Linked DNA regions of Lewinella sp. 4G2. Each later gene encodes a partner of the first gene's protein in a complex. Links are inferred from orthologs where the notes say so. Each region holds a gene or a part of one and is shown on either strand. Other genes may lie near its edges. The genes, in order: A3850_RS03505, smc and scpB.

Region 1 (8,921 bases):
CTCAAGCAGCGCTTCGCTTGGGCTTGAGGCCGCCTGGAGAGCCTAAGGTCTACCCACCAAGTACTACCCGACTACGCTACTACCCGACTAACAAACTCCCCACTCCCACCAGAGCCGGTACCGTCTGAATTAAGGCAATCTTCCGGTCCACCGTAAGGGCACCGACTACGCCCGCTACGGCAATGCAGGCCAGGAAGAAGAGTGCGACATTGACGGCCCACGTTGGATCACTGATCAGTAGGGACCAGACCAGGCCAGCCGCCAGGAAACCATTGTAGACACCTTGGTTCTGGGCCATTGCCTTTGTCTTAGGAAACAGGTCACGCGGGAGGGTTGAAAAGGCTTTTGGGCCAGACCGCTCCCAGGAAAACGACTCCATCCAGAAGATGTATACGTGGATGAGGGCAAGCAGGGCGATGACGATCTGAGCGAAGAGGGGCATAATGGTGATTGTTAAATGTCGTTTCTTGTTGGACCAAGAAACGATAATTATCCCTCGGCCATCCAGATGATCAGATTCATAGCTACCGGTTGCGTACTTGCCATCCTCCTTTGTGCCTATGGTATTTCCGTTGGGGAACCCTTGGACCGGGAATATCCACCAACTTACACGGAGCGCCGGGAGATGGCGGATTGGGACACCCTCTTCAGCGACCGTGACTTGATCGGAAGCGTCCTGCTCTACGACGCCGTTACCGATAGTCTTTTTTCCAATGACTTCGCTTGGAAGACAGCGGGAGCTTTGCCGGCCTCCACCTTCAAAATTGTGAACACCGCCATTGGCCTGGAGATGGGGCTGCTGGAGGACCGGAACACCATTTTTGAGTGGGATGGGACTACTCGCAACGTCGAATCCTGGAATAAGGATATGACCTTGGCCCAGGCCTACGCCCGCTCCTGCGTCCCCTGCTACCAGGGCCTCGCCCGGCGGATCGGCCCCGACTCCATGAACCACTACCTGGCTAAGCTGGACTACGGTGATTTCCGGGTCAGCGCTGACAGCATCGACCTGTTCTGGCTACTGGGCTCTGCCAGGATCACGCCACTGGAGCAAATTGAGTTCTTACGCCGAATCCACGAGGAAAAGCTGCCCCTTCAACCAGAAACCCTCTCCGAGTTAAAGGCCATCATGAAAAGATCGGACGGGGATGGCTACGATCTCTACGGCAAAACCGGCTGGTCCGTTGACGGCGGCCACAACAACGGTTGGTTCGTCGGCTACGCGGTGCAGGAAGGGCGGGTGCGGTACGTGGCGGTGAACGTTGAGCCCGTTGGGGAATTGGATCGGGAGCTTTTTCTGAAGAGCCGGGTGGAGATAGCTGTTAGTGTTTTAGTCGGGTAGTCGGGTAGTCAGGTAGTAGCGAAGTCGGGTAGTCACGCACTATGCTACTACCCGACTACCGTACTACCTGACTACTCACTCCTCCTCCCCACCCGGCAGCCCCAACCAAAAATTATTCACCCCCTCCCCGGGAATCAACGTGATCTCTCGCGCATTCAGTAATTCGAGTAGGCCGAGAAAGGTAACGATGGCGTGGATTCTCGTCTTGCAGGCCGCAAAGACATCCGTAAAACTGGGCCGGCTTTTGCCGAAGGTGATGCCGCCGACCATGGTCAGGATCCGCTCCTGCTGCTCCTCAATGGTGTGGCTGAATTGGGCAATCTCGTGGACGACGGGCCGGTTAGCCGCCTCTTCCATCTTCGTGAGCATCCGCTCGTAGGCCTTCAGGAGTTTGAAGAGGGTGACGGATTCGAGTTCCACGTCCACCAGGGCGCGGGTGGCAATTTGGGCGAGCTCGGAAGTGATGTTGCCCCGGTAGTTACGCATGCCGCGTTCGGTCTCCAGGCGGCGAAGCTCGTCCAGGACGGATTTGTACCGTTTGTACTCCAGTAGCCGGGCGACGAGCTCTTCGCGTGGGTCAATTTCGTTGCCCTCCTCATCCACGGGCTTACGGGGGATGAGCATCTTGGCCTTGATCCGGCAGAGCGTAGCGGCCACGAGAACGAATTCGCTGGCCAGGTCAATATCCATCGTCTGCGCCTCGTGGAGGTAAGCCAGAAAGTCGTTCGTCACCTGGCTGATGGGGATGTCGTAGATATCCAGCTCGTCCCGCTCAATGAAGAACAGCAGCAGGTCGAAGGGCCCTTCGAATTGGGGGAGTTTGATTTGGTAGGTAGCCAAGGGGGGAGTGGGGGGATTTAAGCTTTCGGGTTCCTATTCGTTGCGAGTAAAGGTAGTGAGTCTATAGTCTGTAGTCTATAGTAATTAGGCTCTCCAGGCGGCCCTACACCCAAGCGAAGCGCAGTGGAGGGTTCCTGGAGCGGCCGGGCGTTGATAGTCTATAGTCTGTAGTCTATAGTCAACTGCCCAGAGCCACTATAGACTACAGACTATAGACTGAAGACTGTTAGTATCCTTTCCAACCACCTCAAATCCACCCCATCAAAAGACGCCACCTCACTGCTGTCTACGTCAAAAACACCGAGGAGGGATCCATCCTTTCGCATCACCGGGAGCACGATCTCCGAACGGCTGTTGGGGTCACAGGCGATGTGCTCGGTCCCTTGCGCCAGGGCGTGGCAATCCCCCACAATTTTTGGCACCTGCGACAGCGCCACCGTGCCACAAACCCCGCGGCCAAACTTGATGTAGAGGCAACCGAGCGTACCCTGATACGGCCCGACCGTGAGCGTTTCGTCGCCGCGGTTCAGGTAGAAACCGACCCAGTAGTAATAGGGCAAATGGGTCTTCAGCAGGCAGTTGATGGTGACCATCTTGATGGTCTCATCCGTTTCGTCCCCGATCGTCGCTACGATTTGCTGGTGAGCGAGCGCGTAGGCAGCCTCCTTCTCCGCAGCGGAAAGATTTACGGACGGCTTGATGAAGTAAGGCATAGTGGCGCTGGCGGACATTTTTTGAGTATTGGAGTGGCGAGTATCGAGTTGCAAGTTGCGAGTTGCGAGTGGCGAGTGGCGAGTGGCAAGTATCGAGTTGCGAGTTTACGGAAATTAGAAGACGCTTCACCCGGCCCTTTCGTTCTCCCCAAGTGAGGAAGCGAAGCGACCGAATGAAGCGTCTAAAATCTAACTTCTAAAGTCTAACGTCTCTTTCCAAGTGAGGGAAGCGAAGCGACCGAATAAAGCGTCCAAAATCTAACTTCTAAAGTCTAACGTCTCTTTCCAAGTGAGGGAAGCGAAGCGACCGAATGAAGCGTCTAAAATCTAACTTCTAAAGTCTAACGTCTCTTTCCAAGTGAGGAAGCGAAGCAACCGAATGAAGCGTCCAAAATCTAACTTCTAAAGTCTAACGTCTCTAGAGCATCTTGAGCGATTTCTCGTTCATCCGCACGTAGTCCATATTCCCCGCCTCCTTGGCCTTGGCGAGGGACATTTCGAAACTCTTCTTGGCTTCTGACTTCATGCCGAGGCTTTCCTGGATGAGGCCCTGGCGGCGCAGCATCCAGAAGCGGGCGTTGTCGCCGGCCATCATGTTGGCTTTGGTGATCATTTCGAGGGCGGCCTTGTTGTCGCCGGTTTCGGCGGTGAAGGTGGCGGCGTTGTAGTAGTCGTTCATGCTCGGGCCGGCCATGACGCGCTTGATGTTGGCCTGTACGGCTTCCATAGCGTTGGTTTTGATGGGCAGCATGGCCATCGTCTGGTCCCACATCATATACATGTTGGCGCCGTCCATGGTGTACTCGTCGAACATGATGGTGAAGTTCTCGACTTTCGCGTCGCCCATTTTCATGCTCGTGGCCATGACTTTGGCGGCGGGGATCTTATCCACGTAGCTGTTCCAGCTGCCGCTTTCGTAGGGGAAAAACATGACTTCCCACTGGGCGGCCATCGGCTTGGTGAGCACGGCGTAGCTGCCGGCCTTTACTTCCTGCCCGCCGATCATGACGTCGTCGCTGACGGTCAGTTTCGTGGCGGCGTTAGCGCCGGTGCGCCATACTTCGCCGTAGGGCACGAGGCCGTCCGCGGCAAAGATCTTGCGGCCCTTCACGCCGGGGCGGCTGTATTCCACGTGCACGTCGGTGAGGCCGATGACGGTTTCCGTCTTCGCCTTCGGGCTGGCGGCGGGGGTGGTGATCTGAGCGGTAAGGCCAAGGGCCATGAAGGCCAACAGGAGGGTAAGTAGTTGCTTGCGCATAGTTTGGTTGGTTTGGTTGTGGCCGTGCTGGCCGGTAATTGACAAGGTATTTTGGGCGCCCCGACTGAGTGCGGGACTAACTTCGTGTCGCTGCCGCGGGTGCCAAGGAATGGGACCGGGAAGCAACCCGAAGGTAAGGACCTAAATGTATACCGTGTGGCTACAAGAATTGTTGTGAGCTTCACCCGTTGGGAGTTTATTAGGACGGTTCGCCCCACCAATTTGTCCATATTCAGGGGCTGAGTTGACTAATTCCTGCTTTCAATCGATTGCATCCGTACGTATGGTGAAAAAACAGTATTTGGCCTTCCCAGGCTCTTTCCTTTCGTCTATTTTGTGCCGCTTACCTATTTCAACAACAACCAAGACACTGTCGTCATGCATCGTTTTTCCTCTTTGGCCACCCTCGTGGTCTGTCTGCTAGCGTGCTTGTGCACCGGCCAACTCTCCGCCCAAACTTTCACGGGCGACGTTACTCTTTCCTCCAACGCCGACATCCAGGCCTTCGTGGATGGCAACAACGACCGCTACACCACGGTAGACGGTAACCTGACCCTCAACGGTGGCGTGCCGATGGCGGGCGGTGCCATCTCCGACCTCAATAACATTAAGGACTTGATCGAGGTGACGGGAACGATCTCCATCCTCGGCTGGACCAACGATAATCAGGGCTTCGTCTCCTGGGATAATCTGACGACCATCGGCGGTGACCTCATCGTGCGCGATGCCTCCGGCAGCCTTTCGCAGGTAAAGATGGAAAGCGTCACCTCCATCGGAGGCGGTGTGGAAGTCACGAACTCCGTTGGTAACGGCCAGTGGCAGGTCTCCCTAAATAACCTGGATGGCACCATCGACCGTCTTATCCTGACGGATAACATTGACGCTAGCCGGACGGGTGGCCTAAAGGACGTAAAGTTCTTCAACCTGGACCAAATCACCGGCCCCTTCACGGTAACCAATACCTTCCTTTCCAATAATCTTCAGTTGGGGGACCTCAACGTTTCCGGCGCCCTTACGGTGAGTAACAACCCCGAACTGACGCAACTGTCTCTGAATAATCTGAATACGATCTCCGGAGACTTCCTGGTTGAGCGTAATGCCAAGTTGCGGGAGATCACCTGTTTTCAGATCACTTCTACGAAGAACGTTACCATTCAGGATAGCCAACCGGAGCTTAACGTGATCAATTTTAAGGGGAAAACGAATTCCACGATCACTGGTAACCTGACCGTAACTAACAACGACCGCCCCAGTGGTTCGCGGCCATTCTTTAACTTCGATGGCATCGAATTCATTACCGGGAACGTCGCCTTTACGAACCAGAGCAAAGTGGCGGCCCAGATTGAAATGCAGAAACTATTTTCCGTAGGGGGCAACATGCTCTTCAACAACATTGCGCGCTCCATCCGTCTCGCCAGAAATGACCCCAGCTCAAATCTTACCGGTACGCTTACGCTGACCGATAATCCTTTCGAAGCCGGCCAGGAGATCAACTTCCGCACCCAAACGGGAGCAACTACTTTTGCAAATAATACCCATACCTCCGCTACCGGTCTGAAGTTTACCTGCCAGACTTGTGGCGATATCACCATTAGTGGCAACAATAATCTGGGGAGCATCTTCATGCAGAACACCCAAACCGTAGGTAACTACGTCCTGGCTGACAATCCGGAATTAGCAGTTATTCAATTTCCCGATATCCTAAATTTTGGTTCCTTCAGACTTTCCGGTAACCACCCCCTTTTCCGGGATCTGAACGTTAACTCCAATAACAATAACGTCCAGACCTTGGGCGTCAACATTGCTGGAGACCTATCGATCACGAGTCCTGGCACTGGTTTTACGGGGGCATCCGACGCCCTGAAGCTCTTTCTGGTGCGCAACATCGGCGGAGACCTGATCCTGGAAAATGCGACGCCAAATAACCCCTTCAACGTATTCTTCAACAGCCTCTCACTCGTAGGTGGCGACATTAGTATCAAAAACTTCGCGCGCAACGATATCCAACTCGGTAACTCCGGAGTGCTGGATTTTAACGGCAATATCACGCTGGAGGGGAACGAAATGGCGTCCCGCGCAATCATTCGGGCCAACTCCGCCAATTCTATCTCGATCACTTCTCCCAATGCGTTGGGCAACAACTTGGCCACGGTAGAATTCCCGGAACTGACGAGCGTCACCAATGGCATCACCCTCAACAATAACGCTGCGCTCACCACGCTAAAGATTCCTAAACTGGCGACCGTCGGTGGTCCGTTTACCCTCTCTGGCAACACAGCCCTGGCGACCGTAGACGTACCCTCCGACGGCGTGACGACCGGCGGCCTCGTACTTACTGACAACAGCAACCTGACTGGTGGGCTGGACCTGGAAGAGTTCACCCTGTCCAGCGGCGACCTCACCATCTCCGGCAACACCAACTTCAGCGCCTGTTGCTCCATTGACTGCGACCTGCAGGCTACTATCAACGACAACGGTGGCAGCGTAACCGTCTTCAACAATGCAGCGGGCTGTGCCAGCATCGTCGATATCGCCGAAACCTGCGAAACGGCCGAAGTAGTTTGTGGCGACGTCAGCGTCAATCTTTCTGACGGCGACGGGACGACCATTACCGTCGAAGCGACTTCCCTCGAAGACCAAAATGGCCCCCTCCTCACGGAATGCTTAGGCGATGACCTCGTCTACAGCTTCGACGCTGCTGGCACCCAGACCTCTCGCGACTTTTCTTGCGCTGACGCAGGTGCGAACGGGGTGAACGTTACGCTGTACGTCCGCGGACCAGCAGGAACGGCTGCCCTGGCTAGCTGCGCCACAACCGTAGTGGTAACGGACGACGTCCTGCCAGTCATCACCCTCAACGGGATGGCGATGATGGACGTGCCGCTGAACCAACCTTACACGGATGCCGGCGCGACCGTCGCTGATAACTGTACTTCCGGACTGACCGCCACCACCGCAGGTAGCGTGGACGTGACCACTCCCGGAACCTACACCCTCACCTTCACCGCAACGGACGACGCTAATAACGCCGCCACCCCCGTGGAGCGGGAAGTAACCGTCCTGGGCGCCGCCCTGAGCACGGACGCCGCTACGGTAGGTACCGACTTCGGCACCGTCAACCGGATGAGCGCCGACCCACGGCCGGTAAAGACCTACACGATCACGAACAGTGGTAACGTGGCGGGTAACAACCTCATGGTAACGTCCTCCAGCAGCGACTTTACTGTGAGCAATGTCAGTGCCAGCATGATTGGCGAAAACGGTACGGTTACCTTCGACGTCACCTTTGACCCGGCTACGGCAAACGGCAAAACCGGCACTGTCACCGTAGGCACGGACGATGGCGCGGAAGCCACCTTCAACGTCAGTGGTAACGGCGGTGAAGTACGCGTTTACCTCGAAGAAACGGGTCAGTACTACAGTTCCGTTCAGGATGCCATTGACGCAGCTACGGAAGCGACGACCATCTACATCCCCGCGGATATGTACGATGAGGATCTCGACTTCACGGGTAAGCAGCTGACGATCATCATCGGTACCTTCCAGCAGGGTATTTGATCACCTTAGTTTAGCTTAATCCGGAACTTTCCGGACTGCGGGAGTGCCCGCCCGACCCGTAGCGCAGCGCAGGGTGGGGCGGGCACTTTTATTTTGCAGTATCCAACTGGACAACCGGCATCCCTCTTTTCTCGTTCCTGAGCTTTGCACCTGCGGCAGCGCCCGCTCAGTTGGGGCGCTCAACTGTAAGTTTCGCACGCCCGGGTACCCAACTAACAACGACCATGACCAAAGAACAACTTACCGCTTACGCCGACCTCCTCGTAAACTACTGTGTAGAGTTACAGGCCGGCGAACGCCTCTACGTGAGCACGACGACCCTCGCCGCACCGCTGATTGGCGCCCTGCAGGAAGCCGTCCTGAAAGCCGGTGGTCACCTGGAATACGACCTTGCCGTGGAGGGTGGTGGCGCTGCCATCAGGGATTACGCCAGCCCCGAACAGGCGGGTTACGTGGGCGTGCTCTTCCGGGAAGCGATGGAGAATTTTGAGGCCTACATCAACATCCGGGCGCCCTTCAACCTGCGGCAGGAACCACCGGCCGAGGAATTGCGCAACGCCCGGCGGGAAGCGGTGAAGCCCTACTACGAAATGTACTTCGCCCGGACGGCCCGGCGCGGCGAACCCGGGGGGCTGAAACGCAACTCCTGCGTCTACCCCTGCCCGGCCCTCGCCGAGGAGGCCGGTATGAGCTTGGAGGAATACACCGACTTCGTGATGCAGGCCACCAAAGCCACGAGTACGGACCCGAAAGGCGCCTGGTTAGCCGTGCGGGAACGCCAGCAGACTGTCGTCGATAAACTCAATAGCTGTACCACCTTCCGCTACGTCAATGACCGGTCGGACATCACCTTCACCACCAACGGCCGCACGTGGATCAACAGCGACGGACAAACGAATATGCCCTCCGGCGAAGTCTATACCAGCCCGGAAGAGGACAGCGTGAACGGGAAGATCCACTTCGATTACCCGGCCATCAATAGCGGGAAGGTCGTCCGTGGCGTGACCCTCACCGTGAAGGATGGCTACATCGAAAGCTGGACAGCCGAAGAGGGCCAGGACGTGCTGGATGAGACCTTTAAGATCGAGGGCACCCGGCGCTTTGGGGAAGCGGCGATCGGGACGAATTACACCATTGACCGCTTCAGCAAAAACATCCTATTCGACGAGAAGATTGGCGGGACGGTCCACATGGCCATCGGCCAGAGTTA
Region 2 (10,728 bases), 2.4 Mb from region 1 along the record:
AGCTGGGTGGTTCATCGCCAAGTCAGCCAGAACCTTACGGTTCAATGGGTTACCCGCTTGAGCGAGACCGTGCATAAGGCGGCTGTAGGTAGTACCGTTCTGGCGAGCGGCGGCGTTGATACGTACGATCCACAGGCGGCGGAAAGCGCGCTTCTTATTGCGGCGGTCGCGGTAGGCGTAGGTAAGGCCTTTTTCAACGGCGTTCTTGGCTACGGTGTAGACTTTAGAACGTGCACCAAAGTATCCTTTGGCGGCTTTGAGGTAGCGCTTGCGGCGCGCGCGGCTGGCAACCGCATTTACTGAACGTGGCATAAAGCTCTGTTTTTGTGCAGTACGGAGACCGAGTGGTTCTTTTTGGCCCGTACTCTCGTGGAAAATAGAACCCCTCCCTAAGACGCTGGGAAGGATGGAGAAGAGAAACCTCTTCTTACTTACAAAGAAGACGCTTGATTCGCTTCTCGTCCGCCGTAGAAACCATCGCCGCGTCACGCAGACGAAGCTTAGCTTTGTTGGACTTGTTGCGCATCATGTGCGACGTGTAAGCCTGGAAACGCTTCACTTTACCAGATCCGGTAATCTTGAAACGCTTTTTTGCACTACTGTGCGTTTTCATCTTAGGCATAGCACCAAGTTTTAAAATGGAGCGCAAAGGTAATTAATCTCCCGCTGACAAACAAATACAACCCGAGCACTAATCTTTCGATCTCGAAGACTACAGACTAAAAATCCCCGGCCGCTCCAGGAACCTCCCATTGTCGCTGCGCTCGGATGCGAGGCCACCTGGAGAACCTAAGTCGCGTGACTACAGACTAAAGACTAAAGACTATAGACTACAGACTGAAGACTACAGACTGAAGACTGAAGACTACAGACTACAGACTATAGACTCTAAACTCCAGACTACAGACTAAAAATTTACCTTGCACCATGCGCAACCTCCTCCTTACCCTCTTACTCCTTCCAATCGGATGCCTCCAAGCCCAGTGGCAACCCGGGATGCTGGACCGTGGCCTGGACACCATGCACTACCTCGTCCACTTCCCCGAAGGTTACGATCGGGATACCGCCGACTGGCCCGTGATCCTTTTCCTTCACGGAGGTGGCAACAGTGGCTCAGATCTCCAACGGGTACGCGAGTCCGGTTTGCCAAAGGAGATTGATAATGGCCGGAAGGTGCCCGCCATCATCATCGCCCCCCAGAACCGATTCGTGGCTGGTTTTTGGGACCACGTCACCCTAACCCATTTGCTCGACGATTTTATCGCCCACCACCGCGTGGATGAGCACCGCCAGTACATTACCGGGTTCAGCCGCGGCGGATTCGGTGCCTGGATGACGGCCATGCACAACAATGGCAGGTTCGCCGCGCTCGCTCCCGTCTGCGGAGCCGTTCCCCACAGCTATAATGTCTGGATCGATCCTGAACTCCCCATCTGGGTTTTCCACGGTGCGCAGGACCAGTCCATCTACCTCTCCGAATCCGTAGATATGCTGGAGATCCTACAGCGCAAGATGACCGTCAAACCCAAATTCACCGTCTTCGAAAATACCGCCCATAATGCCTGGGATCCAGCGTATGCTACCGACGAGCTTTATGAGTGGATGCTGGCGCAAAAGAAAAGTCTATAGTCTACAGTCTTTAGTCTATAGTAGCACCACTACAGACTGTAGACCAACGAGGCCCGGCCGCTCCTGGAACCCTTCACTGCGCTACGCTTGGGTGAAGGGCCACCTGAAGAATCTAAAGTCCGATGACTGCAAACTACAGACTATAGACTACAGACTGTAGACTAAACAAGACTCTCCACAAAAGCCCGAACCACCCGCAGCCCCATCCCAAAGTCCGTATTATTATTCACGATGATGTCCGCCTTCTCCTTGTAAGGGGATAGGTACTTTTCGTAAGCGGGCAGCACGTGGAATTCGTAGCGGTACAGGACGTCATCCAGTGGGTAATTCCGCTCTACCCGGTCGCGCTTGATGCGGCGGACGACTTTAAGGTTATCCTTGGCGTGGAGGAAGATCCGTAGGTCAATCATCTTCCGTAGTTTCTTGTAGTGGAAGACGAAGAGGCCTTCCACGATGATGACCGGGGCCGGCTTGAAGACCAGCGTTTTCGGCTCAGCTACCTCATTATTAAAGACGTACTCCTGGCGGTGGACGGTCTTTCCTTCCATGAGCAGGGACAAATCCCGCACGAATTCCCGTTTGTAGATGGACCAGGGAATGTCGAAATTTTCGATCCCATTATCGTCCTTGCGCTGCAGGTGGATGGGCTTATAGTAGTCATCCATACTAAGGTAGCAGACCTGATCCTCGTCCAGCCCTTCACGCAGTTGTTTGATGAAGGTGGTCTTGCCCGATCCGGACCCGCCGGTGATGCCAATGATGAAGGGTTTCTGCATGGGCCGTAAGGTAGGAACTAGGTCCGGAAAATGAAGCTATTCACCTTAGCTGCTCGGTAGTCCTATTTACCACCCTTTACTCCGCACCCGCGGCAGCGCCCTAAATATTTAGTGCGTGCACACTTAACCCGAAATTCAGCGCGGATTTCCGGACCGCTAATTACCTTCGCCGTCATGCGCCTACGCCAGCTCGAAATCAAGGGGTTCAAGTCCTTCGCCAACCAGACGATCATCAACTTTGATAAGGACGTGATCGGGGTCGTGGGGCCGAATGGCTCGGGTAAATCGAATATCGTCGACGCAATCCGCTGGGTGCTCGGCGAGCAGAAGGGTAAGGAACTGCGCCTCGATAAGATGAGTTCCGTGATCTTCAACGGCACCAAAAAGAAGAAGGCCGGTAACCTCGCCAGCGTAAGCCTGACCTTCGATAACGACAAAGGGCTGCTGCCCACGGAGTACGGCACGGTACAGATCACCCGGATGCTCTACCGCAATGGCGACAGTGAGTACCGCCTCAACGGCGTGCAGTGCCGGCTGAAGGATATCAGGTCCTTATTACTGGATACCGGGATCGGGTCCAACTCCTACGCGATCATTGCCCTGGGGATGGTGGACGATATCCTGGCCGACAAGGACAACTCCCGCCGCCGCATGTTCGAGCAGGCCGCCGGGGTGAGTAAGTACAAGCAGCGCAAGAAGGAGACACTCAACAAACTCAAGAATACGGAGGGCGACCTGGATCGGGTAGAGGACTTGCTGCACGAGATCAACAATAACCTCGTCAGCCTCGAAAAGCAGGCCAAGCGGGCACGTCGCTACCTGGAGATCAAAGCCCAGTACAAATCCATTAGCCTGCAACTTACTCAGGCCCGGGTGGGTGCCCTGCGCAAACGCTTCGGAGAGCTGAAGGGGCAGATCACCACCGCCGAGGACGACTACCGCAACGTGGACGTAAAGATCCGCCAACTCGAAGCCACCCTTGAATCCGAGAAGGCCAAGCACATCGATAAGGAGAAGGCACTCGGTGAGCGCCAGAAGATGCTCAATGCCCTGGTCAATGAACTCCGCGGCCTGGAGAACGAGAAGAGATTGCTCGCCCAGCGCAAGACCTTCGTGAAGCAACAGAGCGAACAGTTGTACCGGGACATCAGCACGGCCGGTAATCAGTTGACGGATCTTTCGGAGCAGATCACCCGCATGCAAACCCAAATTGGGGAAGAGCGCGTCACGGAAGCCGAACGCAAGCAAGCACTTGATGCCGCCGAGGCCGCCCTAACGGAAATCCGTGAGGGCCACCAGTCCATTAAGGGCCGCCTGGAAGAAGGGCTCAAAGAACAGCAGACCGAGGAACGCAAGATCTTCGAGTTCGAAAAGCAACGGGCCATCAAGGCCAACCAGATCGCCAACTACCGCAGCCAGATCGAACGCAACGAAGGAGAGATGGAAGGCCGCCGGGGCGAAAAGGAAAGCCTCGAAGCCGCCCTCGCCGAACTGGAGGCCGAAGAGAAAACCGCCCTCCAGGAATTGGAGCAACTCGAGCGCGCCGAAACCGAACGCCGGGAACAACTCGACCAGGCCCAGGAGGCCACCGACCGCCTGCAGCGCGAACAACAAAAGATCAACCGTAAGCTGGATCGCTTCCGCAACGAGTTTAAGCTCACTAAGAGCATGATCGATAGCCTGGAGGGCTTCCCCGAATCCATCCGCTTCCTCAGCCAGAGCAAGAAGTGGAACTCGGAAGCGCAACTCCTCAGCGATCTGCTGCTGGTGGAAGAAGACTACCGCGTTGCGATCGAGAATTTCCTCGGGCCACTCCTGAACTACTACGTCGTAAACGATGCCGCCGAAGCGAAGGAAGCCATTGAATTGCTGACCAAGAGCCAGAAGGGAAAGGCCAACTTCTTCCTCCTCGACCAAATTCCCGCACGCAACGGCATCGACCCACCCGCGCCCGCCGGCACTCGCCTGGCCAGTGGGGTAGTAAGCGTGGACGCGAAGTACCGTATACTCATGGACATGCTCCTCGGCTACACGGTGATCTCCGAAAAAGACGAGTTCCCGGAAATGCCACCGGCCAGCGAGGCCCACTACGGCGTCATCACCAAGAGCGGCCGCTTCCAGCACACGGGCATGTCCGTCAAGGGTGGTTCCGTAGGCCTGTTCGAAGGCAAAAAAATTGGCCGCAAGAAAAACCTGGAAGTACTCGAAGGCCAGATCCAACAGGCTGAAACGGAACGCAAGGAGGTCGACAAGTCCTTATATAACGAACGCAACCGCCTCAACGAGCTGCGGCAACGCCGGGTGGATAAGGATATTCAGAACAAGCAGCGCGAACTCAGTCGCCTACAGCAAAAACGCGCCGGCCTCAAGGCACGGGTGGAAAGTTTCGCCAATTACTTCCTCGAAACCCAAACCAAGAACGAGCGGCTCGCCGAGCAAGTGAAGGCTACTACGGACGCCATCAAACTGCTGGAGGTAGACCTGACGGGGGCACAAACAGCCGTGGAAGCACTGCGCGAACAGCTGGCCGGGACGGATGGCAATTACCGCCAACTCAGTGAGCAGCTGACCGAAGCTTCGGGTGCCTACAACCAGCAGAACATCGAGTACATCCGCCAGCAGAATAAGGTCCAGACGCTGGAGCAAGAAGTCCAGTTCCGCCAGAACCGCCTGCAGGAGCTAGGCCGCCAGGAAACCTCCAACAAGGATCAACTGGAGAAACTCGCCAAAGAATCCCGACAATTCGAGGAGCAGGAGCAGACCATCGCCCGCAACCTCGAGCAGATGTACGCCAACCGAACGGACTACCAAACTACCCTGAATTCCGTCGAGCAGGAATACTTCGCTGCTCGCACCCACATCAATAACCTGGAAGACGAGCTTCGCCGGGAGAACCGCCGCCGGCAGGATGGACAGATTCTTGTCAACCAGCTAAAGGAAAAGTTCACGGACGTCAAGTTCAAGATCAACGGTATTGCCGAACGCCTCAAAATTGAATTCGACCTGCAGCTGGAAGCCCTGAATGAGATGGACATCCCCGAGTGGGTAGGTTCGGAAGGTGACCTGGAATTGAAGGTAGATCGCCTCCGCTCCCGCATCGCTAACTACGGCGAGATCAACCCAATGGCCGTCGAGGCCTACGACGAAATGAAGGAGCGCCACGAGACTATTTCGGGGCAGCGCGACGACATTCTCAGCGCCAAACAGACCCTGATCAAAACGATCAAGGAGATCGAGGAGACGGCTACCGTCCAGTTTTTAGAGTCCTTTGAAAAGGTCCGCAATCACTTCATCGAGGTCTTCCGCAGCCTCTTCACGGAGGACGATAATTGTGACCTCATCCTCGAAACGCCGGAGGACCCGCTGGAGTCCAAGATCGAGATCATCGCCAAGCCCAAGGGCAAGCGGCCCACGACCATCAGCCAACTTTCTGGCGGGGAAAAGACGCTTACGGCCACGGCGCTACTCTTTGCGCTCTACCTCCTCAAGCCGGCGCCCTTCTGTATTTTCGACGAGGTGGACGCGCCGCTCGATGATGCCAATATTTCCAAATTCAACCGCATTATCAAGAAATTCTCGAAGGAGAGCCAGTTCATCATCGTCACTCACAACAAGCTCACGATGGAAGCCGTGGACACCATTTATGGCGTTTACACCAACGAGCAGCAGGGTAGTGGGGTGTTGCCCGTCCAGTTTACTGAGCTAGAGGGTAGTTCGGTTTTCTCCGCCGTCTAGTGGTTCTGAGCTATTGGATTCTGGGCGCTGCCGCGGGTGCCAGGTAATGGGGAAGGAAAAATGGGAATCACCGAGTTAATACGATAACGGGAAGCAAATAATAATTCCGCGATTGATTACCGTGACGAATATTGTCCGCAAACGAACATTGAAAGGATGTTTAACCTACCTTAGCGGGGTCTAAACACCTGTCAAATGTTTGGGCCCAGTGTTTTCCTCCAAGTAATCTCATTTTAGAATCCTCTTACATGATGAATTTTTTACCCCAGTGGAGCCGGACGGCTCTCTGCTGCCTGCTGCTTATCGGCGGGCTTCCCCTATTGGCCCAGCCCGCAAATGATTTGTGTGGTGACGCTGTATTGATCGCGCTCGACGTACCTACTGACGGTACGACCGTAGAGTCTACGCAAACGGATGCGCCTACGTGCGACTCTGGTTCAAGCGTCGGCCGTGGTGTATGGTACACCTTCGCCGGTACCGGTGACCAGGTGGTAATCACCGTCGACCTGGTAGGTTGGGATGCTGAGATCAACGTCAGTTCCGGCACGTGTGATGACCTGACGAACATCATTTGCCGCGATTCTGGAAACCCAGAAACAGCTACGATCGACACGGAAGTAGGCACGAACTACTTTGTCTACGTCGCTGACTGGATCACAGGCGAAACACGGACGAACGACGGTGAATTCACCATTACCATCTCCGCTCCTCCAGCCCCAGCCCCGGTGCCCGCCAATGATGAGTGTGATGCTGCGGTTGCGCTTACCGTAAATGCTGACCTTGATTGCGCCGTTTTCACGTCAGGTTCTACTGAGTCTGCTACCGAATCTGCGCAGGGTAACGGCACCTGTGGTGGTACTGCTGACGACGATGTATGGTACAGCTTCGTAGCTACTTCCGAAAGCCATACCATTGAACTCTCTAACGCGTCTGCTACCTTCGGTACGACGAGCACTGATCTCTACCACATTGTGTGGAGCGGTACATGTGACGCTCCCGTACAGGTGCAGTGTAGCGACCCTAATACGTCCAGTCTCTCTGGCCTTACCGTTGGTGATACGTACTTGGTTCAGGTCTACAGTTGGTCTGCGACGGGCAGCATTGCCTTTGATATCTGCGTAGGAACGCCTCCACCGCCCCCCGCTAATGACGAATGTGATGCGGCAGTAGCAGTGACCGTTAACGATGATTTTGAGTGTGGTACCACTACTCCCGGTACCATCACCTCAGCTACCCAATCTCCTCAGGGCAATGGCACGTGCGGCGGTACTGAAGACGATGATGTATGGTTCAGCTTCGTTGCAACCAATGAAGCTCACCGAATCACCCTCGGTGACATTGATGGTTCAACCACAGATCTTTACCACGTTGTGTGGAGCGGCACTTGTGATGCTCCCGTACAGGTAAATTGTAGTGACCCGAATACCAGCAATCTTACTGGCCTGACGGTAGGCGAAACCTACCTGATCCAAGTGTACACCTGGACGGCTACGGCTGGCCAAACGGTAGACTTTACGGTCTGTATTGGTACGCCTCCCCCGCCACCAGCGAACGATGATTGTGTGGACGCTATTGAGCTCAATGTTGAGTTTGAAGGTTTCACTTCTCCGGACACCTTTGATAACATTAGCGATACGCCATCGGACCTGCCCGCCCCTACTTGTGGTGGCACCTTCGGTGATGGTGCCGACGTGTTCTTCACCGTAACGCCCACCAGTGATACCCTCATCGTAGAGGTTGCTGATGGTGGCGACGGTTCTAACGACTTCGCCATGACGGCCTACTCCGGCCCCTGTGATGATGCCACGCAAATCGAATGTGATGATGATGACGGCCCCGGCTCTTTCCCCCGCCTTGAGCTTGGCGGTCTGACGCCCGGTGAGCCCATCCTCCTGCGCGTTTACGAATTTGGTCAGAACGGTGATGGTGCCTTTACCATCTCAGCCTTCGAGCCCGCACCAGCTGCGATTGTCCTCGACTGCCCCACACTCGATACGATCTTCGTAAACAGCGATTGTTCCGCCACTATTGAAGACATCACCGGTGACGTTACCGCGGATGATGACGAAGCTACCTTCACCCAGGATTCCGTTGCTGGCACCATGCTAGCCTTCGACCCCGCTGTGCCTACTGCATTTGACGTAACGGTTACGGCAGTAAGCCCCAACAACCCCGCTCCATCGACTTGTGTCGTCAGCGTAGAAATCATTGACACCATCGCTCCCATTTTAGTCTGCCGTGATGTAACCGTAGACTTGGATGACATGGGCAATAGCACGTTGGATAGCATGATGCTGGCTGATAGCGTGTTCGTAGAAGTGGTAGAAAACTGCGCTGGCGAAGTGCTTGTCGCTCAGGACGGTGACCTAAGCATCAGCTGTGCCTCCAACGGTACCGCTCGGATCACGCTCATCGGCACGGATGCTTCCGGTAACGTTGGAACTTGTATCCAGACCATTACGGTACTGGACACTAGTGAATTCTGCCTCGGCGAACTCGTCCTTGAATGTGGCGAGCCTACCGATTCCATCGCCGTTGGTGATGACTGTATGGTTGCCCTCGAAGATTATACGGGTACCGTCATGACGAACGCCAACAACATCACCCAGGAGCCTGCTGCTGGTGAAATGGTTGGCCTGGGTGATACTACCATTTTGGTTATCGCTACGATTGGTGATCAGATTGATACTTGTACTATCCTGGTTAACGTGGCTGACACTACCGCACCCACCGCCGTGTGTGCTGACCTGGTAATCACGTTGGACGACGACGGCAACGCTGCGGTAGCCGATTCAGCTGCTGCCCTGGGTGCCGGCTCTACGGACAACTGCACCGTCGATGCCCTCACCTTCGCCACTGACGTAATGACCCTTACTTGTGCAGAGGCTGGTGACTCCACGGTTACTGTTACCGTTACCGATGAAAGTGGTAACTCTTCTACCTGTACCTCTGTAATTACCATTGCCGATTCCATCGCTCCGGTCATCACGGTAACGACACCAACCATCACTCTCAGCGACGATGGTGAGGACGAAGTTGACGTAACTGAATTCGCTACGGCCACCGACAACTGTGACCCAGCTCCGGTACTTACGGCCAACCGCTCCCTAACGTTCGGTTGTGGTGATATTGGCGCTCAGACGGTAGTAATCACGGCGACTGACGCTAGTGGTAACACTTCTACCGACAGCGTCGAAGTTATTGTTCTCTTCGAACAGCCCGACCTCGCCTGTATTGCTCGCCTGAACGTCACGCTGAACGACGACTGTGCATTCATCGTAGAACCTAGCCAGGTACTTCGCGGCAATACCAACTGTCTCGATGCATTCGGCTTCGACATCATCGTTATGGACGGAGATACCAGCAACGGCCCCATCGTTGACGGTTGTGGTACTTACGACTACATGATCCGCTCCACTGCTTCCCCGACCATGACGGCTACCGGTTTCGTTGGCGATTACGCCGAGGAGTTCTGGACCATTGAGGAAGGCGCCAACAGCAGCGTTGAATTCACTGAAGAAACCATTACCCTACTGTCACCCGGTGACGTAACGATGGGTGGAACGGACGATGACCCCAGCGTGAGCTACCAATTCATGGAAACGGCTACCGTGACCATGACGATTGATTACTCCCTGGAATCAGAGATCCTTCCCGATGTACTTGTCGTTGATTTCAATGGCAATGTTGTATTCGAAAGCGTCGATGCGGGCACTGATGACCCGGACACCGGCAGCGAAGACTTCGAGCTTGAAGTAGAGCCTGGCAATACCCTCATTATCGGTATTGAAGGTGACGGGTTTGTCACCGGTGGCGTACAGTCCGTCGTCACGGTAAGTGACTTCACCGTTACAACTGCTAACCTACTGGGTCTCGACTTTGAAACCTGCTGGGGTACCATTACTGCCGAAGACAAGACGCCCATCGAACTGGAAGAAACGCCGGATGATATCCTCAGCGGTCTGCTCTGTGCAGACGTAGATGCTAATAACATCAACACCCTTCCTGCTTCCGTAAGCAAGTGCTTCCTCGTTGATAACGAAGGTGAAATCATCGCCGGCTCCATGGACGCTGAGTTGATGTCCATCCTTAGCCCCGATATGTTCGACGACGTTGAGCCCGATACCGCACTCATCCCAACCTTCACGGATGGTTGTGCTTCAACCATCGAGGTTTGTGTGTCTGATGTAGTTGCTTCTTCTCCCGACGGTTGTGGTCAGACGATCATCACCCGTACTTTCCGGGCCAACGAAGCTGACGGTTGTGCTCCGCTCAACCCCGACGAAGAAGGTGCCGATGAAGAAGTTGTTACTTCCTTCACGATCTCTTTCGACCGTCCTACTTTGGATAGCCTGAACGCTAACAACATTCAGCCCGTAGTAGAAATCGAAGCTTGTGGTTCTGCCACCAGCCCACTCGAGTTCCTACCCGGTGAGGACGATTACCCCTTCCTCCAGTTGGGTGAGCGTACGTTCTCCCTCGCTAGCAATGAAGCTGCTTGTTCCATGATCGCAACGACGTTCGAGAACAGCCCTAACATCATCCAGACTTGTGCCAATACGGTTAAATTCCAGCGTACCTACACCGT
Region 3 (9,492 bases), on another replicon or contig:
CGGCAATGTTGCCCTGAATGATGAGCCACTTCCGCGCACTGGCGCTCCGCCGCTTACTGAGGTCCTGGTTATAATCGTCCGGGCCGCGCGTATCGGTGTGGGAGCTCAGTTCGATGATCATGTCCGGGTACTGTTCCATGATCTGCACCAATTGCCGCAGGTCACCCTCCGCTTCGGGTAGGATGTCGGATTTGTCAAGGTCGTACAGGATATTTTCCAGCACAACGGCCTCTTCGATCTGAATGGTATCGAATACGGGGGTGCCGCTACCGTCACCATTGCCATCACCATCACCGCTGCCGTCGCCTTCTTCACCCGGGAGGGGTTGAGAGGGGTCGCGCTTCAGGAAGAAGATGTGCTGGATCTCTTTGGATTCCGTCAGCCCCAGCGTGTTGATCTCCACGGTTTCGGGGAAGTAGCCCTGAGAGGTCGCCGTTACGGAGTACTCGGTCTCCAACTCCAAACCGAAGTCGTAGCGGTTTCCGTCGTCGCGGGTCTTTTGCTGGCCGAGGCCATCGTCGCTGCCGTTCCGGGTGGGTTGGAGTTTCACCTGGCCTACCGTCAGTGGCTCTTTGGCTTCGTTGAAAACGCCGACCACCAGGTCCGCAAAGATCTCCGCTACCTGGAAGCCATAGATATCGTCACAGCAAGTCTTGCTCTTCACTGACCGGCCGCCTTCGCGGTTGGAGGTCATGAAACCAATGAGGCCATCGCCGTATACACTTAAAGATTTATCATCTACGGTACTGTTGAAGCCCGTGCCCATGTTCTCGGGCTTTGTCCAGCTATTACCGGTCCAGGCGCTGAAGAAAAGGTCCTTACCACCCATCGTGGGCCGGCCGTCGGTGGACCAATACAGCGTACCGTCGAAGTAAAACGGCGTGATGTCGTCACCGATCGTATTGATTTCTTCCCCCAGATTGATGGGGTTGCCGAAACGGCCTTCGCCTTCGTAGGTAGCGTAGTAAATATCCAGGCCACCGAAGCCGCCGTCCATATCGGAGACGAAGAAGATGACTTCCTTACCAAACAGCTCACCGGCGGCGGGTTGCAGGGCGAGGTGTTTATTGCTGTTGATGCCCCCGACAGGGTTGCCGCTCTTCCAGCCATCGTCCTCCACGTCGCTGACGTAGATCTTGGCCTCGGCGATGCGATTACTCTCCATCCGCAGGCGGTTGAAGTACATCCGGCGGCCGTCGATGCTCAGGGCGGGGTTGGCGGTTTGCACGCCGGGGCGGTTCACTTCCTTGCCGAGGGCTTCGGGTTTGCCCCATTCCCCCTTTTCGCTTTTAGTGGAGCGGAAGATGCGGCTGTAGCTGTCTTCTTCGCCGTCCTGCACCACTTCGCTGCTGCTTTTCCAGGTGGAGTAGTACAGCGTATTGCCATCGGCCGTCAGCACGGGGGAGTACTCGCTGAAGGCGCCGTTCACGCTTTTGCCCAGGATTTCCAGGGCTACTTCACTCGTCTCCTGCGGGGCGTCGCGGTAGAGGCGGATGCCTTCGAGTTCGAGGTTGGCGAATTCAGCCATTCGCTCGTCGGTGTTGTGCATCAGGAAGGTTTCGAAGTAGGTCCGCGCGTCGTCGTACTGCCCGTCCATTTTCAATGCCTGTCCGTAGTAGAAACGGTGTTCGTTGTAGGTCGTGTCGCTGGCTTCCATGCGCCTAAACACCTGTTTGTAGCCGCGCGTGGCCGAAGCGATGTCGCGCAGTTTCAGATTGATGAGCGCCTTGATGGGGATGATGGCGTCGTCGTCCGTTTCGTCGTAGAGTTTGTCGTAGTTCTCCAGGGCAACGTACCAGTTCTGGTTGGCGTAGGCGGAGTCTGCCGCCAGTTGCAGTTGTTCCACGTTGGAGGTGCCGGCCAGGGGCTGGGCGGCCAGTTCGGCGGCGCAGATTCCGGAAAGCAACAGCAGGGCGGAAAAGAAATATCTCATATTCGTAAGTAGATAACCGAGTAGCAACGGGAAATGTATAACGCAGCGGGCGCTGCCGCAGGTGCCAGGCAAGTAGGTAAAATCCCCCGCCGGCCGACATTGGGGCCAAGCTTAAAGCTGAGGGACTACGCACTCAGGCGAAAGATGAGCCTAAATATCCGGGCAAAGGATGGTCGGGACGACCTCCGGTTTCTTGTAGATGTTGAAGATGTACTGGGCCGAGATCTCAAAAGCTCCCTGGTAGTTGGTCACTTGCCGGGAGTTGGAGTTTACCGTCAGGTCGTAGCTGATGGCCGTCTTGATCTGTTCAAAGTCTAACCCGAACAGTAATTGAGCCGCATCGCCCGTCCGGTAACCCACGCCGAGGCGAAGGTCCAGGTCCTTACGCAAATTCCGCTGCCCCCAAACCTGGGCACTCACGAAACTGGACCGGCTGGATTGCAGGAAGACGGCCGTCGGCTGGAGGCGCCACTTCTCGCTCATCTCCAGGTCCAAGCGCGCGTGGGCGTGGATGGCCGGTTTGCGTTCCCTTAGCTCCCGCGGTCCATTGCCGGGGTTAATCGGGTTCATCCCCATCGAATCAGGCGGGTTGGTGACGCCTTCCCGCATGAAAATGGGCCGCCGCTCGGGGCTGGTCAGGTGGAGCATGGTGACGCCACCTTCAAAGACGTTTTCCTTCTTCTTATCGAGGAGGAGCTTCAGCTTGAGGCCAACGTTGAGATCATTAACGCTGCGGTTGTTGTTGCCCTGGCCGCTGCCGCCGCTGCCCATATTGTTACCAGTCGGCTGGAACTCGTTGAAACCCTCCGTTTGGAAGCCGGGTGCACTGGCGATGTTACCCTCCTGATCGAGGACGCCCGCAAATTCCCCGCCGTAGGAAATGGAACCGTACTGGGCGCCGAGCGTCAGGATGTTGGTCCGCTTCTTATCCAGACTCAAATGATAGGCCGCACTGAAACCAAAGAAGTTCTCGGTGATGTCCGCGTTGACGGGGCTCTCATCCGTATCATTCATCCCGTTAAAGGGTTGCTTACTGTTCACCAGGCTTAGTCCTACACCAATCCAGTCCTGCTTACGCAGCGCGAATGGTAATGGCGCATCCAAATAGGCCGTCGGTGACTGAATTCCGTTGATGCTGTACCATTGCCCGCGGTAGATCCCACCCACTCGCACGGAACCTGCGAAAGCGCCCGTATTAGCGGCGTTCAGCCAGAGTGGCGCCATGTCGTGGAGGGTGTAAAGATTGTCCTGCGCGCGCAGGCCGGTGGCGAAAACCAGGGCAAAACAGAAGGGCAATAAGCGGTGTAAACGCATAAAGGAGCGGGTTAAGGGATCATGGCCACCCACCAGAAAACCGGCGCGGCGAACGGCAAGATACTACTTAACTATGAGTATAAAGGACGCGCCCGGGCCTCGGTGGGCCACCCTAAGCAGCGCAAAAACGACCCGCTACTTCTTCCGCGGCTTTTTGAAAACGGGGACGGTCGAACACGGCTCCCCGAACATCAACGATTTCACGTGGGGTTGCAGGTGTTTGGTGACGTCCAGGTAGGCCGAAGCCGGCACCGCCCGGTCGCCACACCCCTTAATAACGACCCGCTTATCGGCAAAGTCGGCGACATTTAATTGCTGGATTACCCCCCGGAAATGCTGCCGTAAGTACGCCTCTTCGGTGCCCTGGTAAATATCCGCCGCAAAGGGCGCCGCAGCAGCCGCCACCAGCATGTAGGCCCAGTTGGGGATGATGGCATCCGCCGAACAAAAGACCAACAAGGTCTTCCCGGCGTACTGGCTGAAGTCGTGCTCCTTCACCGCCGCCCGAAAATCCTTCTCCTTCAGGATGAGCCCCATAAAGAGATAGTCCTTGAGGTCAAACGTGGCAAAGCCGGCGGTGGGCCAGTATTCCTCCAGCTTGAGGGTGATGAGACCGGAGGCGGCGACGCGGTTGGTGAGGGTTTCGGCCATGGGGTGGGGCGTTTTGGAGGAAACGGTATGGTTGGCCTGTGGGTTGAGTTGTTGGTCGGGTAGTACTTAGTCGGGTAGTGCCTGACTACGATACTACCCGACTACCCGACTACCCAACTACCCAACTATTCCACTACCTCCCCAATCTCACTCTCCGGCATCGAAAAGTCCTTCGGCGTCGGCAAATCCGCAATGGACTTGATGCCGAAGTAATCCAAAAACCGGTTCGTAACGCCATAGAGCAGTGGCTTCCCGACGGAATCGGCACGGCCAAGGATGGTGATGAGCTCTTTCTCCAGCAGTTTCTGCACGGCATAATCGCAACTCACCCCCCGGATCTTTTCTAATTCGGATTTGGTGACGGGCTGCTTGTAAGCAATGATGCTCAAGGATTCCAGCGCGGAACGGCTCAACTTCTTCTTGCTCTGCATCCGCAGGTGGGTACCGATCGTTTCGTGGTAGGCACCTTTGGACATGAAGCGGTAACCACCCGCTACCTCCACGATTTCAAAACTGTGGGCGTCGGAATCGTAGCGTTTGGCCAACTCGTCGAGGGCTTCCAGCATCACCTTCTGCGCGAAGCGGACGCCGAAGTTTTCGGTCAGGACGTCCTGCAATTCCTCCAGCGAAATCGGGGCGGGGGCGGCAAAGATGAGGGACTCGATGTGTTGGGCGAGGTACTGCATCGCGCAAAGATAGTTTCGAGTAGCAAGTTGCAAGTTGCAAGTGTCGAGTTCTCGCAACTCGCGACTCGATACTTGCAACTTATATACTCGCTACTTGCAACTCGAAACTCGCAACTTCCTAACTCAAGATCCGCTTCTTCATCACCTGGAATTCCTCTTCCGTAATGATGTTCTGCGCCTTCATCTCCGCCAGTTCCTTGATCTTCCGGATGGCCTCATCATTGATGGGCGCGGGACCGGGGGCGGTTGGGTCTTCCACCAGTGTGGTGGCTGCGGTAGCCTGGGGCGCGTCCGTACCGGCGAAGGTGGGGGCGTGAGGGTCGGGAACGGCCGTTTGCGTCGGGGGTGGGGTAGGGTTGGTGCCCGGCGTGGGGGGAGGCGTAGCCGTAGCGGTGGCTTCTTCTTCCTTCCAGTCCTTGGCTACTTTTTTGCCTTTCTCGAAGCTCTCTTTGTAAAGCTTCTTTAAGCGGTCGGTATCAAAATCCAGGAAGGTACCACCGTGGGCAAAGTGCTGCTTGAAGACCTCACCCAAAGCGTAAGTACTCGCGCCGTTAATGATGGCCGTAGTAATGCCACCAACGACGGTGCCAATGCCAGGAATCACCTTGATCAGGCTTCGCGCGCCGGCTCTCGCCATCGTGGAAGTCGTCAGGGAAGAGACGATCGCCTTACCCTGGGTTTCCGCAAAGTCAATATCGTATACCCGGCAGAGTTGGCGGATCATGTCGAGCTGCAGGGCTGAGACGGCAAACACGTCCGCAATTGGAAGGGGGATGATGTAACTGGCCCCCATGCTCCAGATCACGTGGTTTCGGATGACAGTTTCGGCGTGGCGGTTCTTGTCCGTATTGCTGTTCGGATTCATGATCGAGTCTTTTAGCTGTTGCTTGACGTACTTGGTGATTTTCTTGCGCATACAGAGTAGTAACGCGCAGCGGGGAAGTGAGGTTATTTGGGAGGGTGTAAAATGCCTGGTTTATCTACGAACTACCCAATTCATTAGACGAAGGCTGCGCGTTAGAGTCTATAGTCTGTAGTCTATAGTGGCCCCGACTAAAGACTACAGACTACAGACTACAGACTACAGACTACAGACTACAGACTACAGACTGTAGACTACAGACTATAAACTACCTTCGCCACATGCCCACTATCCTAGCCCTCGAATCCAGCTGCGACGATACTTCCGCGGCCATTGTCCGTGATGGGGAAGTGCTATCCAACGTCACCGCTACCCAGGCCATTCACGTGGAGTACGGGGGGGTGGTGCCGGAGCACGCCAGCCGCGCTCACCAGCGGAACATCGTGCCTACGGTGGCCGTCGCCCTCGAACGGGCTGGCGTTACTCCCGATTTGGTAGATGCAGTCGCCTTCACCCGGGGCCCCGGACTGATCGGTTCCCTCATGGTCGGCGTCAGTTTTGCGAAGGCCTTTGCCTTGGCGCGGGACCTGCCTCTCATCGAGGTGGACCACATGAAAGCTCACGTCCTGGCTCACTTTGCGGAGGACCCCAAGCCGGCCTTCCCCTTTTTGTGCCTGACGGTTTCCGGAGGACATACCCAATTAGTGGTCGTACGGTCGGCCATGGACCAGGAGGTCATTGGCCGGACGGTCGACGATGCCGCCGGGGAGGCCTTTGATAAGACGGGAAAGATGCTGGGCCTCGACTATCCCGCCGGCCCCCAGATCGATAAACTGGCCGGGGAGGGGGAACCTTCCATCCCCTTCGCCGAGCCCGATCCCGGAGGGTTGGACTTTTCCTTCAGCGGCCTCAAAACCAGCGTGCTGTACACGTTGCAAAAGAAATTGAAGACTGATCCCCAGTTCGTGAAGGAAAACCTGCCCGATATCTGTGCTTCCATCCAGCACGTCATCGTGTCCGTTCTGTTGCGGAAGGTCCAGCTTGCCGTGGCCCAAACGGGTTTGACGCGCGTAGCCCTGGCCGGGGGCGTCAGTGCCAATAGTGCCCTCCGCCAAGGCCTCACCGAGCTCGGGGAACGGGAAGGGTGGGAGACCTTCGTCCCCGCCATCCAGTACTGCACCGATAACGCGGCGATGATCGGCGTTACGGCGACCTTTAAATATGCTGCCGGGGAATTTGTCGGGCACGAGGTGGCGCCAAGTGCGCGTTTGTAGGCAGTTCCCCAACTCCTCGAAGCCACTTTTGGCCCTGCTTTTCTTTTTTGATCTTTGCGTTGCTCCTTGGCGGTTCCCCGTGGGAGTGCACTTTGATTATTTATTCAATTAGGCCCCATCAAATCCACTCCTCCCAACGTCACCAACGCCTACGCGATGTTGCACCTGGCCGTCCTACTCTGGGGGGCGACCGGTATTATCGGAGACATCATTAACCTTTCGGCGCTGACGCTGGTGTGGTGGAGGGTACTGATTACTTCCGTTGCCCTGGCTCCTTTCGTAGGAGTCGCCAACCTGGTGCGTGACCTCGGTCGAAAGCAGGTGCTGATATTCACGGGTTTGGGGGTCCTGGTGGTCTTGCACTGGGTGACGTTCTACGGAGCCATAAAACTGGCCAACGCTTCCGTCGGACTCATCTGCCTGGCGACGACTTCCCTGTTCTCCAGCCTCGTTGAACCGTGGATCGTGAGGCGGAAATTCAACTGGTACGAAACATCCGTCGGCCTCCTCATCCTGCCGGGCATCTACCTGATCGCCGACGGGGTGGACCCATCAATGACCACCGGCGTGATCGTCGGGCTGGTTTCGGCCCTACTCGTGGCGGTCTTCACCTCCTACAATAAGAAGTACGTCGAACGCGCCGAACCGCTACAAATCGTCTTCCTTGAATTGGGAGCGGGGACGCTCTTCCTCACCCCCCTCTTACCCTTCTACGGCGGGCAGTTCTGGCCTTCCGCTACGGACTGGTTTTGGCTGGTGGCCCTCGCCCTGCTCTGCACCATTTTTACCAATTGGTTATTCCTCAAGGCCCTCCGTTCCCTTTCCGCCTTCGCGGCCAACCTGACGGTCAACCTGGAGGCAGTGTACGGGATCCTGCTGGCCTACTTCCTGTTGAACGATGCCGAAGAGTTGGAGCCCACCTTCTACGTCGGTACCGCCATTATCATCGTGGCCGTCTTCGGCTACGCGGCGGTCAAACGGATGTTGCGTCCCCCGCCACCGGAAGATTTGCCACTGGATCAGTTTTGACGGAGACCACGGGCAGTAGCCCTACCGTTCTACGCCTTCCTACCCCGCCAATCGCTTACATTAGGGCCATGCGTTTACTTTTCCTCTTTGGCTGCTTGCTGAGTTTCCTTCCATCCCTGACCGCCCAGACGTGGATCGCCGCCCGGGCCGCGGAGGATTCGCCAAATCTGTGGCAGGCCTTTCGCCACGACTTCAGCGTCAGTGCGGCGGAAATGGCGGAGTACCCCATTAAAATTGCGGCGGATTCCAAGTACTGGTTGTACGTCAACGGTAAACTCGTCGTCCGGGAGGGAGGCCTTAAGCGGGGGCCCTACCTTAATGCGTATTACGTTGATACTTTCGATTTAGCCGCCCATTTGTTGGAGGGGGAGAATACCATTGGGATTCTGCTGTGGTACTTCGGGAAGCAGAGCTTTTCCCATCAGTCCAGCGGCTTCCCCGGTTTTTGGTTGGACGGGCCATCCGCCATTCAGTCGTCGGCGGAGTGGCGGGGGATCATCCACCCGGCTTTCGGGGAGACGGGGCCACCGCGGCCCAATTACCGGCTGCCGGAATCCAACATCGCTTTCGACGCGACGAAGTACGACGACTTCTGGAAGGTTCCGGATTATGACGACTCTGCCTGGCCGCGGGTCCGGAGTTTGGAGGTCCACCCCTTTCCCCCGGCTGAACGGCCCTTCCCACTTACTTCGCACCAGCGTCAGCGCCAAATTGAACTGCCCGGCCACCGGGGCGAAACCCGACCGATCGCCCAGTGGAAGAATGGCCCGCTAGCCCAGTACAAAACGCCTTACCAACGTGGCGCCACGCAGACCTTCGATACCCTGAAACTGGCCCTACCTTACAATGCCCAGGTGACGCCCTACTTCCGCATCAAGGCCCCGGAAGCGGGCCTCCGTCTGGAAATCCTGACCGATAACTACCGCGGTGGCGGCCCGCCGAACGTGCGAACGGTGTACTACACGAAGGCTGGCGTACAGAGTTTCGAAACCCCGGGCTGGATGAACGGCCACGAGGTTTGGTACGTCCTCCCGGCCGGCATCGAGGTGTTCGACCTGGCCTACAGGGAGAGCGGATTCGCTACCGAATTCACGCCACTATTTAAGAGCAGTGACGCCGATCTCGACCTGCTCTGGAAGAAGGCCCAACGCACGCTCTACCTGACGATGCGGGATACCTACATGGATTGCCCCGACCGCGAACGCGCCCAGTGGTGGGGCGACGTCGTGAACGAACTCGGCGAAACCGTATACGCGCTGGACCGCCGGAGTGACGACCTCACCCGCAAGGCCATCCGCGAACTCATGCACTGGCAACGGAAGGATTCGACGATCTACAGCCCCGTCCCGGCCGGAAGTTGGGACCAGGAACTCCCCATGCAAATGCTCGCCAGCGTGAGCCACTACGGCATCTGGCACTACTACCACAATACGGGCGACCGCGACCTCATCTCCGAAGTGTACCCCGCCGTGAAACGCTACCTCGCCGTCTGGAAAACCCAGCCCGACGGCCTCGTCGTCCGCCGCAAGGGGGGCTGGACCTGGGGCGACTGGGGGAATAATAAGGATATGCCCATCCTCTTCAACGCCTGGTACTACCTTGCACTACGCGGCCTGGAGCAAATGGCTACCCTGGAGAACGACGCCACCACCGCCAGCGAAGCACGGACGAAAATGGAGCAGCTCAAAGCGGCCTTCAACCGGACCTACTGGAACGGGAGCAGCTACCGCAGCGCCGATTATA

Evidence for each region.
Region 2: the proteins of A3850_RS03505 (region 1) and smc are in contact, whole or in part, in a crystal structure (PDB 3ZGX), measured with the Bacillus subtilis proteins. The link is inferred for Lewinella sp. 4G2 from one-to-one orthologs.
Region 3: A3850_RS03505 (region 1) and scpB share a complex: the UniProt entries of both Bacillus subtilis proteins name them as parts of the cohesin-like complex. The link is inferred for Lewinella sp. 4G2 from one-to-one orthologs.

The regions. Positions count from the first base shown.
Region 1 is NZ_LVWJ02000014.1:479,560-488,480, reverse strand. Bases 301-3,246 are described here. They hold A3850_RS03505 (ScpA family protein), read right to left. Parts: upstream 2,183-3,246; coding sequence 1,418-2,182; downstream 301-1,417. Other genes in these bases: A3850_RS03500 (GAF domain-containing protein), read right to left, coding at 2,392-2,913; A3850_RS03510 (penicillin-binding transpeptidase domain-containing protein), read left to right, coding at 509-1,342; A3850_RS03515 (DUF1304 domain-containing protein), read right to left, coding at 301-442. Also shown: more of A3850_RS03515, read right to left, coding at 80-300; A3850_RS03495 (DUF2911 domain-containing protein), read right to left, coding at 3,314-4,153; A3850_RS03490 (immunoglobulin-like domain-containing protein), read left to right, coding at 4,532-7,711; A3850_RS03485 (aminopeptidase), read left to right, coding at 7,936-8,921. UniProt on the Bacillus subtilis protein: Participates in chromosomal partition during cell division. May act via the formation of a condensin-like complex containing Smc and ScpB that pull DNA away from mid-cell into both cell halves.
Region 2 is NZ_LVWJ02000014.1:2,899,294-2,910,021, forward strand. What follows is about bases 2,214-6,340. They hold smc (chromosome segregation protein SMC), read left to right. Parts: upstream 2,214-2,579; coding sequence 2,580-6,140; downstream 6,141-6,340. Other genes in these bases: A3850_RS12115 (uridine kinase), read right to left, coding at 2,214-2,405. In the rest of the region: rplT (50S ribosomal protein L20), read right to left, coding at 1-312; rpmI (50S ribosomal protein L35), read right to left, coding at 428-622; A3850_RS12110 (alpha/beta hydrolase-fold protein), read left to right, coding at 928-1,629; more of A3850_RS12115, read right to left, coding at 1,791-2,213; A3850_RS12125 (T9SS type A sorting domain-containing protein), read left to right, coding at 6,389-10,728. UniProt on the Bacillus subtilis protein: Required for chromosome condensation and partitioning.
Region 3 is NZ_LVWJ02000019.1:407,416-416,907, reverse strand. What follows is about bases 2,805-5,695. They hold scpB (SMC-Scp complex subunit ScpB), read right to left. Parts: upstream 4,585-5,695; coding sequence 4,024-4,584; downstream 2,805-4,023. Other genes in these bases: A3850_RS18705 (DUF697 domain-containing protein), read right to left, coding at 4,703-5,500; A3850_RS18715 (DUF2480 family protein), read right to left, coding at 3,383-3,898; A3850_RS18720 (type IX secretion system membrane protein PorP/SprF), read right to left, coding at 2,805-3,247. Also shown: A3850_RS18725 (OmpA family protein), read right to left, coding at 1-1,933; more of A3850_RS18720, read right to left, coding at 2,084-2,804; tRNA (adenosine(37)-N6)-threonylcarbamoyltransferase complex transferase subunit TsaD, read left to right, coding at 5,728-6,720; A3850_RS18695 (DMT family transporter), read left to right, coding at 6,877-7,749; A3850_RS18690 (alpha-L-rhamnosidase C-terminal domain-containing protein), read left to right, coding at 7,818-9,492. UniProt on the Bacillus subtilis protein: Participates in chromosomal partition during cell division. May act via the formation of a condensin-like complex containing Smc and ScpA that pull DNA away from mid-cell into both cell halves.